DNA from 2 places in the Actinoplanes sp. NPDC051405 genome. Region 2 is predicted to be linked to the other one. Evidence: riboswitches for the same ligand, from Rfam matches in the RefSeq annotation. Region 2 holds a riboswitch; the other holds the start of a gene.
What was found. A riboswitch is a leader RNA that binds a small molecule or an ion and turns the genes downstream of it on or off. The one in region 2 is predicted to bind ZMP and ZTP.
Positions count from the first base shown of each region.

Region 1 (5,301 bases), on a different contig from region 2:
AGCGGTGACACGGCGCCATGGCGCCGGAAGTGATCCGTTGTTCGGCGGCATACCCAGGAGAACAGGGTGTGACAACTGCCCGGCCGGCGGCCAGGAACGCGAAGTCCCGCCTCGGACAAAGAAAAGGGGACCCACTCATCAGTGGGTCCCCGAACCTCAGAAGTACGGCCATGGCATTGCTCAGGCCGAAATATCCACCGTCGGGTAGAGGGGGAAGTCGGCCAGCAGTTCGGTGGCCTGCTTCGACACCCGGTCGGACACCGCCGCGTCCAGGTCGAACTTCGCCTTCGAGGCGCCCGCCTTGGTGCTGCTCAGCACCGTGTGCATGAGCTCGGCGATCTGGTCCATCTCGGCCGTGCCCAGGCCCCGGGTGGTCAGCGCCGGCGTGCCGATCCGGATGCCGGACGTGTACCAGGCGCCGTTCGGGTCCTGCGGGATCGCGTTGCGGTTGGTGACGATGCCCGAGTCGAGCAGCGCCTGCTCGGCCTGGCGGCCGGTCAGGCCGTACTTGTCGACGTCGATGAGCACCAGGTGGTTGTCGGTGCCGCCGCTGACGACCGTGGCGCCGCGGCTGGTCAGGCCGGCTGCCAGGGCCTGCGAGTTGTCGACGATGCGCTGCGCGTAGTCGGCGAACTCGGGCCGGCGGGCCTCCGCGAAGGCGATCGCCTTGGCCGCCATGACGTGCGCGAGCGGGCCGCCGAGGACCATCGGGCAGCCCCGGTCGACCTGGTCGGAGAGCTCGGGCTGGCAGAAGACCGCGCCGCCGCGCGGGCCGCGCAGGCTCTTGTGGGTCGTGGTGGTGACGATGTGCGCGTTGGCGATCGGGTCGAAGTCACCGGTGAAGACCTTGCCCGCGACCAGGCCGGCGAAGTGCGCCATGTCGACCATGAAGGTCGCACCGACCTCGTCGGCGATCTCCCGCATGATGCGGAAGTTCACCTTGCGCGGGTACGCCGAGTAGCCGCCCACGATGACCAGCGGCTTGAACTCCTTGGCCGACTCGCGCAGCGCCGCGTAGTCGATCTGGCCGGTGGCCGCGTCGACGCCGTAGCTGCGCTGGTCGAACATCTTGCCGGAGATGTTGGGCCGGAAGCCGTGGGTGAGGTGGCCGCCGGCGTCCAGGCTCATGCCGAGCATCCGCTGGTTGCCGAACGCGGCGCGCAGCTCGGCCCACTCGGCGTCGGTCATGTCGTTGACGTTGCGCTTCTGCACCTTGGCCAGCGCCGGCGCCTCGACCCGGTCGGCCAGGATCGCCCAGTACGCGACCAGGTTGGCGTCGATGCCGGAGTGCGGCTGGACGTACGCGTACGGCGCGTCGAACAGGGCCTTGGCGTGCTCGACAGCGACCGACTCGACGGTGTCGACGTTCTGGCAGCCGGCGTAGAAGCGGCGGCCGATCGTGCCCTCGGCGTACTTGTCGGAGAGCCAGTTGCCCATCGCGAGCAGCACGGCCGGGGACGCGTAGTTCTCGGAGGCGATGAGCTTGAGAGACTCACGCTGGTCGGTGAGCTCCTTGGCGATCGCGTCGGCGATGCGGGGCTCGACGGCGCGGACCGCTTCCAGGGCGGAGCGGAACGCGGTCGATTCGGCGTTCAGTGCAGACATCGGACCTCCCTATCACAGGTGAAGAGGCCCAGGCGCACGGCAGGTCGTCTCCGGAGAACGGTCGTCCGGCACGGGGCCGCTCCCCGATGGTTGGCCCATCCGAACGCGCCAGTCACGGCCCGCCGACCAGCATACCGGCGCCGCCCCGGCCACGCGATCGCTCATCCAGGGAGTACGTCACACCGGCGGGCCCGGCCACTAGCCTGGCGATCATGAACGGCGTGCAGATCCTGCTCATCGTCGGGGCCGGCATCGCGGTCTCCGCCCTGGCCCACCGGCGCGGCGTCCAGCCCGGGCTGATCATCGTCGCGCTGGCCGCCGGGATCAGTTTTGTGCCCGGGGTGCCGCGGCTGGAGCTGGACAGCGAGCTGATCCTGGCGATCGTGGTGCCCCCGCTGCTCTACTCGGCCACCCGGAACGCCTCGGTCACGGCGTTCGGGCAGAACCTGCGGAGCATCGTCGACCTCGGGGTGCTGCTGGTGGTGCTGACCGCGGGCGCGCTCGGCGTGGTGACCTCGTGGCTGCTGCCGTCGATCGGGCTGGCCGCCGCCTTCGTGCTCGGTACGGTGCTGGCCCCGCCGGACACCATCACGACGGTGTCGCACGGCAGGGAGCTGGGCCTGCCCCGCCGGGTGACCTCGATCCTGACCGGGGAGAGCCTGGTCAACGACGCCACCGCGCTCACGCTGTTCAGCATCGCGGTGGCCGCGGTCGCCGGGGATCACACGAGCTGGGGCGCCGGCACCCTGGAGCTGCTGCGCAACGCGGCGCTCGGTGCGGCCATCGGCGGTCTGCTGACGGCGGCCACCTTGCTGCTGCGCAAGCGGCTGGGCAATCCGACCCTGGAGACCACGCTGGTGCTGCTGGTGCCGTTCACCGCGTTCCTGCTGGCCGAGCAGATCGAGGCCTCCGGCATCATCGCGGTCGTCTCCGCGGCCTTCCTGATCAGCGCGAACACGTCCCTGGACCCGCGCCACCAGTATCCGGGGGCCTACCGGACCCGGTTGCAGGAGGACGCCTTCTGGCCGGTCGTCGACTTCCTGCTGGAGACGTTCGTCTTCGCGTACATCGGGTTGCAGCTGAGCTTCGTGCTGGACGACCTGGCCGCCGAGCCGGAGCCGGGGCTGAACCGGACGCTCATCGCGGCGGGAGTGCTGCTGTTCGCCGCGATCCTGCTGCGGCTCGTCGGCGTGTTCCTGCTGTTCGGGCGGTGGCGGATGGGCGACCGGCTCGCCCGGGCGCGGCTCGCCCGGGCTGCTCGGATCGCGCCGCGCCGGTCCCGTGGCCGAGGCAAGGGCGGCGACGACAACCGCCTGGCCGCTCCCGGCGTACGGGAGAGCGTGGTGGTGGGCTGGACGGGCATGCGCGGCATCCTCACCCTGGCCGCGGCGGCCGCGGTGCCGGAGACTGTCCCGGGCCGCGACGCCATCCAGGCCATCGCACTGTTCGTCACCCTGGGCACCCTGCTGCTGCAGGGCACCACGATCCGCCTGCTGGTCCGGTGGCTGCGGCTGGACGTCAGCGGCGAGGAGGAGCAGGCCCGCGTGATGCTGGCCCGGGGCGTGGAGATCGCGACGGCGGCCGGCGACGGCTACGACCAGCAGCGGCTGGCGGTCAGCGAGGCCATGATGCGGCGTGAGCTGGACGAGGAGACCGCTCGCCGGCTGATCGGCGACATCGACCTGCGGCAGGCCGCTGGGAGCACGCTCGGTCAGGGCCTGGCGTAGACCGAGATGTGGCTCCCGCTGGTGGCGCGGAACGGCGTACGGTCCCAGTCGGCCCACCGTTCCCGCAGGTGCAGGCCCGCGAGCTGGGCCATCAGGTCGAGCTCGGCCGGCCAGCAGTAGCGGTGAGCGGTGGGCAGGAGCCGGATGCCCTTGCCGTCCACCGTCACGTGCTGCATCTGGATCCGCTGGGCGATCCGGTCGTGCACGGTGAGGGTGAAGCCGACCGAGTCCTCTTGTACGTCGTCGGTGCTGAACTGCCGGTCGTAGGCCGCGGGGTCGGGCACGTAGCACTCGAGCACGAACGCCCCGCCCGGCTCCAGCACCCGGGCCACGTTGCGGAACGTGTCCACCTGACGCTGCTGGCTGGTGAGGTTGAACAGGCTGTTCCAGACGACGTACGCCAGCGGGTACGGCCCGGTGTTGGGCACGTCGGCCATGTCCGCGGTGAGCACTGGCAGGTCCTGGCCGCCCGGTACGGTGCGGAGCTTGTCCACGACGGCCTGGGACGCCTCGACGCCCTCGACGGCGAAGCCCCGGCGGGCCAGCGGGATCGCGACCCGCCCGCCGCCGATGGCCAGCTCGAGGATCCGGCCCCCGGGCGTGACCATCCCGGCCAGGAAGTCCACGGCCGCGCTGGGGTCCGGGCCCTGGCTCAGATCGTCGTAGCGACTCGCCCAGCGGTCGCCGAAGAACGCGGGATCATCGAAGTCGGTCATCCCCTGGACGCAACCAGAGCCGCGTCCGGGCCGCCACCGCTTTTCCCCTGGGGCGCACCGGTGGAAAACCAGATGACCGGTTCCGGCGGCCGAGGTTAAGGTCGCCGGATGCCTACGACGCATGCTCTCCTCGGCCGGGCTCTGATGCCTGCGGCGCGGGGACCGCTGCACTCGTCCCGCCTGCGCTTCCGGCGTCGCGCCCTGCGCCGCCGCACCGCCTAGAGCCGCCTGCCGCGCCAGGGCCCTCCGCGTCCTTTTCCACCGGACGGGCCACGATGACGCCTGTCCGCGTTCGCCGCCGAGAAGGCGGCAGACAGGACCACGGCCATGGCACTACCCCATTCCAAACCGGCCGGACGTGAGCACGCCCGCACGCGCCGGGCGTTCGGCCAGAACTTCCTTTCCGATCCGCGAGCAGTGCGTCAGGTGGTCGCCGCGGCCGGCATCCGGCCCGGTGACCTGGTGTACGAGGTGGGGGCCGGCCGCGGCGTCCTCACCGGCGAACTGGCCCGGCATACCCGCGACCTCGTCAGCTACGAAGTGGACCCGCAGGTGGCGGCCGGGTTGCCGGTGCTGCCCGGCGTCACCGTACGGGTGGCGGACTTCCTGCGGGCCACGCCGCCGGACCGGCCGTTCGCGGTCGTCGGCAACATCCCGTACGCGCTGACGTCGGCGGTCGTCGACTGGTGCCTGCACGCCGGAACCCTGACCGCGGCCACGCTGCTCACCCAGCTGGAGTACGCCCGCAAGCGCACCGGCGACTACGGGCGGTGGACCCGGCTCACGATCAGCACCTGGCCGCTGGTGAGCTGGACGCTCGCCGGCCGGATCCCCCGGTCGGCGTTCCGCCCGGTGCCGCGGGTCGACGGCGGCATTCTGCGCCTGGACCGGCGGCCGGTGCCGCTGGTCGAGCCGGCTGCTCTGCCCGCCTACCGGCGGTTCGTCGAGGTGGGCTTCACCGGCGTCGGCGGGTCGCTGCACAGTTCGCTGTCCCGGCGGTACGGCGACCGGCGGGTCTCCGCGGCGTTCCGGGCGGCCCGGCTGGCCACCGGCGTACCCGTGGGTCTGGTCTGGCCGGAGCAGTGGCTGACGCTGTTCCGGCTGGTCGACGCCCCGCGGCGCTGACAGCGCAGGGCCTGCCGGCTGCGGCCGGCAGGCCCTGGTCCGTGCTGGTCCGGGTGCTCAGACCCGGAAGCGTTCCGCCACCACGCGCAATTCCTCGGCCACCTCGTTGAGCTGGCTCACCGCGGCGT
Region 1 is NZ_JBVJIR010000013.1:8,069-13,369, reverse strand. It holds gene ACZ6S4_RS26205 (glycine hydroxymethyltransferase) at 181-1,605, opposite strand; ZMP/ZTP riboswitch at 1,625-1,731, opposite strand; gene ACZ6S4_RS26200 (cation:proton antiporter) at 1,818-3,332, shown strand; gene ACZ6S4_RS26195 (class I SAM-dependent methyltransferase) at 3,317-4,048, opposite strand; gene erm (ErmE/ErmH/ErmO/ErmR family 23S rRNA (adenine(2058)-N(6))-methyltransferase) at 4,376-5,173, shown strand; gene ACZ6S4_RS26185 (methyl-accepting chemotaxis protein) at 5,231-5,301, opposite strand, start outside.
Region 1: linked by a shared signal. The riboswitch ahead of ACZ6S4_RS26205 (glycine hydroxymethyltransferase) and the one ahead of ACZ6S4_RS29595 (bifunctional 5,10-methylenetetrahydrofolate dehydrogenase/5,10-methenyltetrahydrofolate cyclohydrolase) in region 2 are both predicted to bind ZMP and ZTP.

Region 2 (5,301 bases):
CGCCCCCGCCGTGCTGACCATCTCCGCTCTCGGCGTGCTCATGGTCGCCCTGGCCTACGCCGGCGGCCGGGTCAGCACCGGCAACGCCCAGTTCGCGTACTGGGTCGGTCAGGTCGTGGTTTTCACGCCGGTCGTCGTCCGGCTGCTCAGCCGCCGGATGGCCGGGGTCGCCGAGTCGTTCCTGCTCGTCATGGGGCTGGCCCTGCACCAGTATCTGCTCAAGTGGATGTACAGCCCGGACCAGTTCCGGTTCCCCGACGAGCTGCAGCACTGGCTGGCCACCACGATCATCGTGCAGACCGGGGAGCTGTTCCAGCCCAACCCCGCGCTGCCGCCCGCCGAGCACTTCCCCGGTCTCGCCGAGCTCGGCGCCGCCGTGGCGGAGATGACCGGGCTGCCGGTCACCGCCGCCGGCGTCATCGTCGCCGGTATCGCGCACCTGGTGTTCGTGGGCATGCTCTTCGCGGTGGTGCTGCGCGCCAGCAACTCTCCGGCTGTCGCGGGCGTCGCCTGTGCCACGTACGCGACCGCCCTGCACTACTTGTTCTTCAACTCGATGTTTCTGTACCAGACCGCCGCCCTGCCGTTCTTCATGCTCGCCATCTGGGCGGTACGCCGGTGGCGGGCCGAGGGCGGCCGGATGTTCGCCGCGCTGGCCGTGGTGTCGATGGCCCTCACCACCGTCAGCCACCACGTCACCGCGCTCGCCCTGGTCGCGACTCTGCTGCTGCTGGCTGTCGCCGAGCTCGTCGTGGATCAGCCGCGACGATGGTCGGCGCTGGCCATGCCGGGGGCCGCCGCGGTCGTGGTGGCGGCCTGGATCCTGTTGGTCGCCACCGATGTCCTCGGCTATCTCGAGGAGCCGGTCGACCAGGTCGTGCGTACCGTGTCGCAGCTCTTCTCCGGGGAGAGTGACCCGGCCTCGACCAGCGCGCCCGTCTCGGTCGGTCAGCTCGTGGTGCAGGGCGCCGGACTGCTCGGGCTGCTGGTGCTCTATCTCGCGGTCACCCGCGACATGGTGCACCGCCGCGACCGGGACTGGTGGCGGTGGGCCGCGGTCGTCGGCGGGATGGTGTTCTTCGCCGGCAACGGGGTGCGGTTCCTGGGGCAGAACGGTCCGGAGATCGCCGGGCGGCTGTCCACGTTCACCTACATCCCGATCTCCATCCTGGCCGCGATCGGGCTGGTCCGGGGCGTGCAGCTCATCCCGGCCAAGGACGAGTTCGGGCATCGGTGGCGGGCCGCCGCGCCGGCCATCGACGTGGTCATGCCGGGCGGCTGGAACCTGTACAGCCGGGTCGCGGCCGGCTCGGCGATGATCACACTGCTGATGATCGGGGCGCGGGCCGGTGGCTGGCCGCCGATCGCCTCCATCCTGCCGGGGCCGTACCTGGCCGGCGGGTACGAGCGGTCGGTCGACGCGTACGGGGTGGCGTCCGCCGACTGGCAGCGCACCACGCTGGGCCCGGGCAACCGGGTCGGCGGCGACGCGACGTCGGTCTCGCTGGCTTCCACGTACGGGCGCCAGGACCCCGTACGCGAAGTCGGCTCCCTGTACTACGCCGACGTGTGGGGACTGGAGCAGGACGACCTGGTGCAGCGCGTCCACGTCCAGTACCTGGTCGTGGACCGGCGGTTGAGCACCCAGTTGCCGGAGAGCGGCGCGTACTTCGAGAGCGACCCGCGGTCCGGGCAGATCACCTCGCCGCTGACCGTCGGGCAGCTCGGTAAGTTCGACACGCTGGCCGGGATGGACCGGCTCTACGACAACGGCACTGTCCGCATCTACCGGACGGGGGTCCAGTGAGCGCTCTGCTGTCCCGGGTCGTGGCCGCGTTGGCCGTCGCCGCCGGTGCCGCGGTCCTGTTCGCACCGCAGGCCCTGGCCATCGCCGGTGGGCTGCTGCTCGGTTTCGTCCTGCCCGGGATGGCGCTGCTGGGGGTGCTGTTCCGCCGCCGGGCGCTGACCGCGGTCGAGCGCACAGTGCTCACCCCCGCGCTGAGCATGGGCGTGCTCATCGTCGCCGGCCTGGCCATCCATGTCGTGGGCCTGCGCATCGACCGGCTCGCCTGGACCGTGGCCACCGTCGGGGTGACGCTGGCGGCGGTGCTGGCCACCCGGCTGCTGCCGCCGCGCCGCGTGAGCGCGGCGGACAGCGCGGAGCCGCAACCCCGGCCGGTCGGCGAGAAGCTGGTGCGGATCGGCGCCGGCGAGCACACGGTACGGCTTCCGCTGAACGGCATGGCCGAGGCGAACACGGTGGCTGAGGCGAACACCGTGGTGATGTCGATCGTGCCCGCGATGCTGGAGGAGGACGAGCAGCGCGCCGCCGCCGAGGAGAAGGCCCGGCGCCGGCGTCTGTTGCGCCAGTTCCTGCCCCTGGTGGCGGTCGCGGCCGTGCTGGCCGGGGCGAGCTGGCTGTCGTTCACCACGTCGCGGGCCACGCACGACACCGTCGTGACCGCACTGTCGGCGACGCCGTCGGGTCCGGTGAACGCGGCCGGGAACCGTACGGTGCGGGTATCGGCGACCGGGCTGATCGCCTCGGACGGGCCGTACACGCTCAGCGTGACCGGCCCGTCGGGGGCCGCGACGGTCAAGCGCACGGTCTCGGTCACCGGGGACGGGACCTGGAGCGAAACGCTGAGCCTGCCGGGCGCGCAGCGGATGCGGGTGAGCCTCTACCGGTACGGGGACACCACCGCCTACCGCACCCTCTACATCAGCGCCGTAGACTGACGCGGACACGCGACTGGCGGCATCGAGGATGGGGACCACCATCGGGGAGCTCGCCGTGGGGGCCGTCCGCCTGGGTGCCCACGCCGGAGTGGAAGCTGTATGTCCGTACCGCATGAAGCAAGGCTGCTGCCCGGCAAGCCGGTGGCCGACGAGGTCCTGGCCGACGTCGCGCAGCGCGTGACGAAGCTGCGCGAGGCCGGCGTCCAGCCATCGCTGGCGACCGTGCTGGTCGGCGACGACGACGCCAGCGCCGGATACATCCGGATCAAGCAGCGCCAGGCGGCCGAGCTGGGTTTCGTCTCGCCGCATGTGCACCTGGGCGCGGAGGCGACGCAGGACGACCTGCTGCGGGCGATCGACCAGCTCAACGCCGACCCGGCCGTGCACGCCCTGCTGATCCAGTACCCGCCGCCCGCGCACATCGACTACGACGCCGCGCTGCTGACCGTCGACCCGGACAAGGACGTCGACGGCATGCACCCGCTCAACCTGGGCCGGCTGTCGGTGGGCCTGCCCGGGCCCCGGCCGTGCACCCCGGCCGGCATCGAGGCGCTGCTGGCGTACCACGACGTGCCGGTCGCCGGCCGTGAGGTGGTCATCCTGGGCCGGGGCGCGACCATCGGCCGCCCGCTGGCCATGATGCTGGCCCAGAAGCGGCCGACCGCGAACGCCGCCGTGACGGTCGTACACACCGGCGTGCCGGACTGGCAGCGCTACACCCAGCGGGCCGAGATCCTCATCGCCGCCGCCGGCGTGCCCGGCATCATCCAGCCCGAGCACGTGAAGCCGGGCGCGACGGTCGTCGGCGCCGGCGTGCGGTACGAGGGCCGGCGGCTGCTGCCGGACGTGGCCGAGGAGGTCGCGCAGGTGGCCGGGGCGATCACCCCGCGGGTCGGCGGCGTGGGCCCGACCACCGTGGCGATGCTGTTCCGCAATGCGATCGAGGCGGCGGAGAAGGCTAGCCGCTGAATCGGGCGCTCGCCGCCATCGCCTTGTACGCCGCCAGCGACTCGGCGTCGGTGTCGATGCGCCACTTCTCCTCGTACCCGGGGTGGGTGTCGGTGTCGAACCAGGTCACCGCGCCCACCGCCGGGTGCGCCTCCACCCAGCGCGCGAAGAGCGTGATCCAGTCGGCCTTGGTCCGGCCGCCGCGGTCGACCGAGCCCACCTCGGTGATCATGATGGGCTTGCGGGCGGAGTAGGCCCGGTAGATCCCGGCGAACAGCTTGTCCGGGGTCTCGCGGTGCAGGTTGTAGCCGGAGACCCCGACCCAGTCGACGTACTCGTCGCCGGGGTAGAGCGCCGCGAAGGTGTTCCACTCCGTGGCCGGGTCGGAGTTCCAGTTCGGGCTCCACACCCAGGACACGTTGGTGGCCTTCTCCTCGGCGAAGATGCGGTGCAGGCGCCGCCACGCGGTCACGTACGCCTGGCCGTCCTTGCCGTTGCGCGCCGCACTCCACTTGTACCAGTCGCCGTTCATCTCCCAGCCCCAGCGCAGCAGCACCGGCCGGTCCTGACGCTTGAGCCGGCGCGCGGCGCGGGCGATGAGCGCGTCGCTCGCCCCCGAGTTGATGTCGGCGAGCGGGCAGCCGCGCCAGGAAACCATGGGCGTGGCCTTGGCCGGCAGGCCCTCGATCGCCTGCGGCAACGTATCGGTGAAGTCGTAGAAGACGTGCACGATGCGCTCGTCGCGGCCGAGCTGGTTGCGGCGCAGCGCCAGGCTATCGGTCAGCGACCGGCCCTCCAGCCCCAGGTAGGCGCCGAGCATCGCCCTGCCGGGCCGGAACGGCACCGGTCCGCCGCCCTTGGTGACCACCGCCGGCGTGGGGCTCGTGCTGGGCTTCGCCGACGCGGCCCGGCCCGGTGAGCTGGTGGCCTCGGCCGGCTTCTCGTCGCTGCCGATCGCGCGTACGGCAAGGACGGCGGCCGGCACGGCGGCGAGCGCGGCGAGACCACCGACGAGGTGCCGGCGGGTCAGCCCGCGAGCGGCCCGGTGCGCCGGCGTCACGTGAGGTTCCGGCCGGTCGCCCGGGCGACCCGGCGCACGGCCCGCCAGCCGGGCTGGGCCAGCTGCTTGAGCCGCGGGACCAGCGGCGAGCCGCCGCCGGCGACCAGGGCGACGAGGTCGGCACCGGTCATGGCCGGGGTCGGCTGCAACCGCGGTACGGCGAAGCGCCGCTCCCCCGGCCGGTGCAGGCGCCGGCCGACCTCGGTGGCGTTGTCGTGCCCGGCGGCCAGCACCGCGGCCCGGACCTTGGCGCCGTTGTAGCCGTGCGGGTAGGCGAAGCTGCGCACCCGGCGCTGCAGCCGCTGCTCGAGCTCGTCCTTGCTGCGCAGGGTCTCCTCGCGCAGCTGGGTGGCGCTGAGCACGTCGAGCGGGTGGTGCAGCAGGCTGTGGTTGCCGATCTCGATGCCGGCGTCGGCCACCTCGGCGAGCTCGTCCCAGGTGAGCAGCCGGCCGAAGTCGGGCGCCCAGCGGCCCAGCCAGCCGGCCGGCGCCCCGAGGTGACCCACGGAGGCGTAGAGGGTGGCCCCGGCGCCGGCCTCGGCCAGCACGGGCAC
Region 2 is NZ_JBVJIR010000015.1:93,333-98,633, reverse strand. It holds gene ACZ6S4_RS29605 (hypothetical protein) at 1-1,807, shown strand, start outside; gene ACZ6S4_RS29600 (hypothetical protein) at 1,804-2,739, shown strand; ZMP/ZTP riboswitch at 2,739-2,822, shown strand; gene ACZ6S4_RS29595 (bifunctional 5,10-methylenetetrahydrofolate dehydrogenase/5,10-methenyltetrahydrofolate cyclohydrolase) at 2,839-3,708, shown strand; gene ACZ6S4_RS29590 (glycoside hydrolase family 26 protein) at 3,698-4,747, opposite strand; gene ACZ6S4_RS29585 (polysaccharide deacetylase family protein) at 4,744-5,301, opposite strand, start outside.